3 regions of the Nocardiopsis sp. CNS-639 genome follow, and region 3 is predicted to be linked to each of the others. Evidence: predicted binding sites of a transcription regulator. Region 3 holds the regulator's gene; each other region holds the start of a gene.
The links. Region 3 encodes HrcA, which represses chaperone genes, less so after heat shock. Its sites were predicted from a motif close to TTGGCACTCTCNNNNNGAGAGTGCCAA; they were not measured.

Region 1: groL (chaperonin GroEL) is a predicted target of HrcA. The motif match lies at 651-677, and genes of this name have one in related genera.
Region 2: G011_RS0118925 (FmdB family zinc ribbon protein) is a predicted target of HrcA. The motif match lies at 1,283-1,309, and genes of this name have one in related genera.

The regions. Positions count from the first base shown of each region.
Region 1 covers NZ_KB906856.1:396,115-398,377, forward strand. The annotation lists gene G011_RS0107185 (ABC transporter permease) at 1-427, shown strand, start outside; gene groL (chaperonin GroEL) at 843-2,263, shown strand, end outside.
Region 2 covers NZ_KB906865.1:157,925-160,187, reverse strand. The annotation lists gene G011_RS0118930 (SAF domain-containing protein) at 60-716, opposite strand; gene G011_RS0118925 (FmdB family zinc ribbon protein) at 903-1,265, opposite strand; gene G011_RS0118920 (5-formyltetrahydrofolate cyclo-ligase) at 1,482-2,126, opposite strand.
Region 3 covers NZ_KB906854.1:364,957-367,219, reverse strand. The annotation lists gene dnaJ (molecular chaperone DnaJ) at 1-587, opposite strand, end outside; gene hrcA (heat-inducible transcriptional repressor HrcA) at 592-1,605, opposite strand; gene G011_RS0101435 (DUF3097 domain-containing protein) at 1,787-2,263, shown strand, end outside.

The sequences.
Region 1 (2,263 bases), on a different contig from region 3:
CGTGGTGATGATGCTGGCGCAGATGGCGCTCATCCTCGTGCTGGTGGTGCCGCTCGGGTTCGAGGCGTCGTTGGCGGGCGCCGTCGTGGGGCTGCTCCTGCTCGCCGTCCTGGGCGCCGGGCTGGCCACGCTGTCCTACCTGGCGGCCCTGGCGGTCAAGCAGACCTACGTGTTCGCGCCCATCGTGCAGACGCTGATCATGCCGCTGATGCTGCTGTCCGGCGTGCTGCTGCCGATGGAGCTGGCGCCGCCGTGGCTGTACGCGCTCTCGCGGGCCAACCCGGTGGCCTACGTGGTGGACGCCGAGCGCGCCCTGTTCGCCGGGCAGTGGGACGCCTCGGTCGCCCTCGGCTGGGCCGTGGCGGTGGTGCTGGCGGTCGCCGCTCTGGCCGGGGGGTCGCGGGCGATGCGCCGCCTCAGCTCCTGACCCGGGCGCCGCTGTCGCGGGTCGGGCCGGGGTCCGTCCGGAGCCGGGGGCGAAGCCCGGCCGGGGGCCGTGGAGCAGGGCCGGAGCGGGAGCGGAGCCGCGCGCCGGGAGAGGTGGGAACCGGTGCGCGGCTCCGTCCGCTCAGCGCGGAAAACCCGCATGTCATACGGTGTTTATGCAGGTAGATGCGGAAATGCCGGGATGGGAAATCGTGACCACATCGTTTGCACTCGCCGGGGTCGAGTGCTAAAAAGGGAACTGGTTAGCACTCGCCTTCACTGAGTGCTAACCGGATCGAGGCTGCGAGATCGCGGCTCCCGGCAGCAGGGTTGCCGGGAGGTTCCGCGGTCGTCCGTCGCGGGCGCATGCCTCGTCCCATCGCGTATCAGCCCGGTCACGGGAGGACAAGAACTCAATGGCAGCCAAACTGATCGCGTTCGACGAGGAGGCCCGTCGCGGCCTTGAGCGCGGCATGAACCAGCTCGCTGACGCCGTCAAGGTCACGCTCGGCCCCAAGGGTCGCAACGTCGTCCTGGAGAAGAAGTGGGGCGCCCCCACGATCACCAACGACGGTGTCTCCATCGCCAAGGAGATCGAGCTCGAGGACCCGTGGGAGAAGATCGGGGCCGAGCTGGTCAAGGAGGTCGCCAAGAAGACCGACGACGTCGCGGGTGACGGCACCACCACCGCCACCGTGCTCGCCCAGGCGCTCGTTCGCGAGGGCCTGCGCAACGTCGCCGCCGGCGCCAACCCGATCAGCCTCAAGCGCGGCATCGAGTCCGCCGTCGCGCGCATCAACGAGGAGCTCGGCAACCTCTCCAAGGACATCGAGACCAAGGAGCAGATCGCCTCCACCGCCTCGATCTCCGCCGGCGACCCCCAGATCGGCGAGACCATCGCCGAGGCCATGGACAAGGTCGGCAAGGAAGGCGTCATCACGGTCGAGGAGGGCCAGACCTTCGGGCTGGAGCTCGAGCTCGCCGAGGGCATGCGCTTCGACAAGGGCTACATCTCGCCCTACTTCGCCACTGACCTGGAGCGCATGGAGACGGTCCTCGAGGACCCCTACATCCTCATCGTCAACTCCAAGATCTCGAACAACAACGAGTTCCTGCCGGTTGTCGAGAAGGTCCTCCAGGCCGGCCGCCCGCTGGTCGTCATCGCCGAGGACCTGGAGGGCGGCGCCCTCCAGACGCTGGTCGTCAACAAGATCCGCGGCACCTTCAAGTCCGTCGCCGTCAAGGCCCCGGGCTTCGGTGACCGCCGCAAGGCCCAGCTCGGCGACATCGCCGTGCTGACCGGCGGCCAGGTCATCACCGAGGAGGTCGGCCTCAAGCTGGAGAGCACCGAGCTCGACATGCTCGGCCGCGCCCGCAAGGTCGTCGTCACCAAGGACGAGACCACCATCGTGGACGGCGCCGGTGACGCCACCGCGATCGCCGGTCGCGTGAACGAGATCCGCAACGAGATCGAGCGCACCGACTCCGACTACGACCGCGAGAAGCTCCAGGAGCGTCTCGCCCGCCTGGCCGGCGGCGTGGCCGTCATCAAGGCCGGTGCCGCCACCGAGGTGGAGCTCAAGGAGCGCAAGCACCGCATCGAGGACGCCGTCCGCAACGCCAAGGCCGCGGTCGAGGAGGGCATCCTGCCCGGCGGTGGTGTCGCTCTGCTCCAGGCCAGCGTCCCGGCCTTCGAGAAGCTGGAGCTGGAGGGCGACGAGGCCATCGGCGCCGACATCGTGCGCCGCGCCATCGCCGAGCCGCTCAAGCAGATCGCGATCAACGCCGGCCTCGAGGGCGGCGTCGTGGCGGAGAAGGTCAAGAACCTGGAGCCCGG
Region 2 (2,263 bases), on a different contig from region 3:
GGGATCCCCGGGCGGGAGCCCGCGGCGCCCGGACAGCTTTGCCCACCGGACGTCGCCGGTCAACCGCGGATGGTGATGGACAGCCGGGAGGCGGCCGCGTGGCCCGCCAGACTCCTGGCCTCGACGGGCGTGGCCGCGACGACGATCAGCGCGCCGCCCTCCCCGCCGCCCGAGGACTCCTCCTCCGGCAGGGCCAGGACGGGACGGTCGCTGACCACCTCCACGGCGGGGCCCGCCCGTGCGGGCGCGAGGTCGTCGCTGCCCCCGGCGGCGAGGACGTCCACCCGGCTGCCGGGGGAGAGCAGGCCCACCGCGCCGGGGTCGGCCACCCGCACCGGAACGGCGACCAGGCCGGGGCCGTAGGCCCGCGCGGGAGGGTCGGCGAGCCGGGCGTCGGTGATCACCTCTCCCCGGCGTACCGGGGCGTTGAGACGGAGCCCGGCGGTCGCGGTGTCGGCCGCGAGCGCTCCGCCCGGCACGGACCCGGCCGGCAGGTCCCGGGCGGTGAGGTCGCCCTCGGCGAGGGGGTCCGCGGCGCCGAGGTCGCGGGAGGCGACCAGGACACGGGTGACGGGTACGGGTGCGGGGCGTACGGCCAGGACGGCGCTGAGGAGCGCGGAGGCGGCCAGGAGGGCGGCGATGACGCGCCGGTGCCGGTCCAGGAGCCGGGTGAGCGCGCGACGGTGCCGGTAGGGCGGGGGTGCGGCGTTGGTCATAACCTCAACGCTAGGCCGCGGAGGGGCCGTCCGGAGGTTGTCCACAGGCCCGATCGCGCGGGCCGCGCACCGGGGCGTCCGGTCGGGGACGCGGCGGGCGGCTGCCCGGCGCACCCGCACCGGGGCCGGACATGCCGCGCGCCGCCGAGGGGTCGGCGGCGCGGTGGGCGGTCAACGGCCCGGCGGTCAGCTCGTCGCGGCGGTGGCGCTGGTGCTGCCGGCCTTGGCCGTGGTGCTGCTGCTGGTGTCCGAGGAGGAGCCCTTGGTGTCCGAGGAGGCGGAGGACGCGGTGGAGGAGTCGGTGGAGCCCGAGTTCCCGCTGTCCTTGCTCTCGGTGGAGCCCGAGCCGGTCAGCACGGAGCTGTTGGAGGACTTGCCGCTGTCGGTGCGGTAGAAGCCGGAGCCCTTGAAGACGATGCCCACGGCGGAGTACACCTTGCGCAGGCGGCCCTCGCACTCGGGGCAGACGGTCAGCGCGTCGTCGCTGAAGCTCTGCACGACCTCCATCTGGGCGCCGCACTCGGTGCACGCGTACTGGTACGTAGGCACTGTTCGGGTCCTCCTTGCTGGCACTCTCGCCCGTTGACTGCTAAATAGTACGCGCTCGCCGACCGGAGCCGTGACAGGGCCTCGCCCACGGGGACCGGCGCGGGGGCGCGAGCGGTCGGACGCCGGGCGCCGCCGGAGCGCGACCGCCAGCGACAACGCCCCCGGGGCCCGGGTTAATCCCGCCCCGGCCCCACCCCGCGGTCCGGCCGCTCCCGCTCAGTCCTTCCGGCTCAGCCGCTCCCGCTCGGCCGGCCCGCCCGGCCACACGCCCGCGCCGAGGACCCGCACCCCGCCGGACGGGGTGACCACGGCGTCCACCGGCCGGTCGTGCGGCTCGGCGGGCAGCGACTCCACGAACTCCTCGTCGTGGACCAGGGCGATCGCCGGGGTGTGCGGGCCCTTGCGGGCCAGCGCGCGGTCGTAGCACCCCGCGCCGCGCCCCAGGCGCGTCCCCCGCCGGTCCACGGCCACGGCCGGGCAGACCACCGCGTCGGCCCGGGCCAGCGCGTCGGGCCCGTAGCGGCGGCCCACGGGCTCCAGCAGCCCGTGACCGGCCGGGGCCAGGGAGTCCGGCCCGTCGAAGGCCGCCCAGTCCAGTTCGCCGCCGGGCAGGAACACGGGCAGCAGCACGTAGGCGCCGCGCTTCCACAGCGCCGCCACCAGCTTGCGGGTGTCGGGCTCGCCGCCCACGGAGTAGTAGCAGGCGACCGTCCCGCCCATGGCCAGCCACGGGACGTCCAGCAGCGCGTCGCGGACCGCCGACCCGGCCCGGGCGCGCTCCTCGGGGCCCCGGGCGCGCCGCCGCTCCAGGAAACCCCTCCGCAGCCCGGCCTTGGCCTCACGCAGTCCGCTCTCGCCCATGGCCCCAGTGTGGCACCGCCCCGACCCGGCCGGTTGACCCGTGCGGTGAACGAGCGGTGGCGGTCCACCCTCCGCCACCCGAAACCATCCGTACTTCTTGGCGCCCTCCTGTGTGTGCAGGCGCGGAGACGGCCGAC
Region 3 (2,263 bases):
ACCGAGCCCTGGCCCGAGCACTGGGGGCAGGGGCGGGAGGTCATGACCTGGCCGAGGAAGGACCGCGTGACCTGGGAGACCTCGCCCTGTCCGTGGCACATCTCACAGGTGGTGCGGTGCGAACCGGCCGCCGTCCCCTCGCCCTGGCAGGTCTCGCACAGGATGGCGGTGGGGAAGGTGATCTCCTTGCTGACCCCGAACGCGGTCTCCACCAGGTCGAGTTCGACGCGGATCTTGATGCTGCGCCCGCGGCGGACCCGCTCCCGGGGGCCGCGCCCGCCGGGCTGGCCGCCGCCGAAGAAGGCGTTCATGATGTCGTCGAAGGCGAACCCGCCCGCGCCGCCGAAGCCCCCGGCCCCGCCGCCGCCGGGCGCGTAGGGGTCCTGGCCCATGTCGAACATCCGGCGCTTGTTCTCGTCGGAGAGGACCTCGTAGGCCTGGGTCACCTCCTTGAAGCGCTCCTGGGTTGCGGGGTCCGGATTGATGTCCGGGTGGAGTTCGCGCGCGAGCCGCCGGTAGGCCTTCTTGATCTCGTCCTTGGACGCGTCGCGACGCACTCCGAGAACCTGGTAATAGTCTCTGGCCACTGGGTTACTGTCCTGCCAAAATCTGTCCGACATAGCGAGCCACGGCGCGTACTGCTCCCATCGTCCCCGGATAGTCCATCCGGGTGGGTCCCACCACACCGATCTTGGCGAGCGACTGGTTTCCCACACCGTAGTCCGCCGACACGATGGAGGTGGACCTCAGGCCCTCGTGGAAGTTCTCCGCGCCGATGCGCACCGTGAGCATCGACGGGTCCTTGGCCTCTCCCAGCAAACGGATGAGGACCATGTTCTCTTCCAGTGCCTCCAGGACGTCCCTGAGGCTGGCGGCGAAGTCGACGGCGGCGAGGTTGGCCGTCCCCGCGAGGACGATCTTCTCCTCGTGCCGCTCGACGAGGCTCTCCAGCAGGACGGAGAGGACCGACACCGCCATCTGGCGGTGTTCGGGCGCCACCTGCGGAGGCAGGTCCTCCACCGCGTCGGGCACGTCGCCGAGGTGGCGTCCGGCGATGGCCCGGTTCAACATCGCGCGCAGGTCGTTGACGGCGGCCTCGTGGACCTCTCCCAGGCCGTCGATGACGCGCTGCTCGACCCGGCCCGTGTTGGTGATCACGACCATCATGATCCGCTGCCCCCCGAGGGGGACCAGTTCCACGTGCTGCACCGACGAGCGGGTCAGCGACGGGTACTGGACGATCGCGACCTGGCGGGTGAGCTGCGCGAGGAGCCGCACGGTCCGGGCGACGATCTCGTCGAGGTCCACGGCGCCGGTGAGGAATGACTCGATGGCGCGCCGCTCCGCGCTGGAGAGCGGTTTGACCGAGGAGAGCCGGTCGACGAAGAGCCGGTACCCCTTGTCCGTGGGAACGCGTCCGGCACTGGTGTGCGGCTGCGCGATGTAGCCGTCCTCCTCGAGGGCGACCATGTCGTTGCGGATGGTCGCCGGGGAGACTCCGAGCCGGTGCCGGTCGGCCAGGGCCTTGGAACCCACGGGCTCGTTGGTGTTGACGAAGTCCTCGACGACGGCACGCAGGACCGCGAGCTTGCGCTCATCCAGCACTCGCCACCTCCTGGCACTCCATGGTCCTCAGTGCTAAGTCTATGCCCGGCCGCAAACCCTGACGGTTACCCGCGGGTGGTGAAGCCGCGGCGCGGCCGTGTCACCCCTGCTCCCGCCGGGAACGCGGCACGCGCCGCGGCCGACGGGGCGCCGGCGCGCGCCACCAGTAGACTGCACGACCGTGGCTACCAAGGGAACCGGCCGTTACGGCCGCGACGTGCTCGCCGGGGACTGGCGCCGCCCGAAGAAGAAGGCGGTCCGCGAGGTGCCCCTGGAGAGGGAACTGGTCGTGGAGGACGCCGAGGAGGCGTTCTGCGGGGCGGTGATGGCCTGGGACAAGGCCACCGTCACGTTGGAGGACCGGCACGGCCGCCGCCGCGTGTTCGACCTCGCCCCCGCCGCGTTCCTGGTCGACGGCGAGCCGGTGACCCTCGTGCGCCCCTCCACCGCTCCACGGGGGCCGCTGCGCAGCGCCTCCGGGTCGGTGGCGGTACCGGGCGCGCGGGCGCGCACGGCCCGGGAGAGCCGGATCTACGTGGAGGGCGTCCACGACGCCGAGCTGGTGGAGAAGGTCTGGGGCCACGACCTGCGCGTGGAGGGGGTGGCCGTCGAGTTCCTGGAGGGGGTCGACGACCTGCCCTCGATCGTGGCGGAGTTC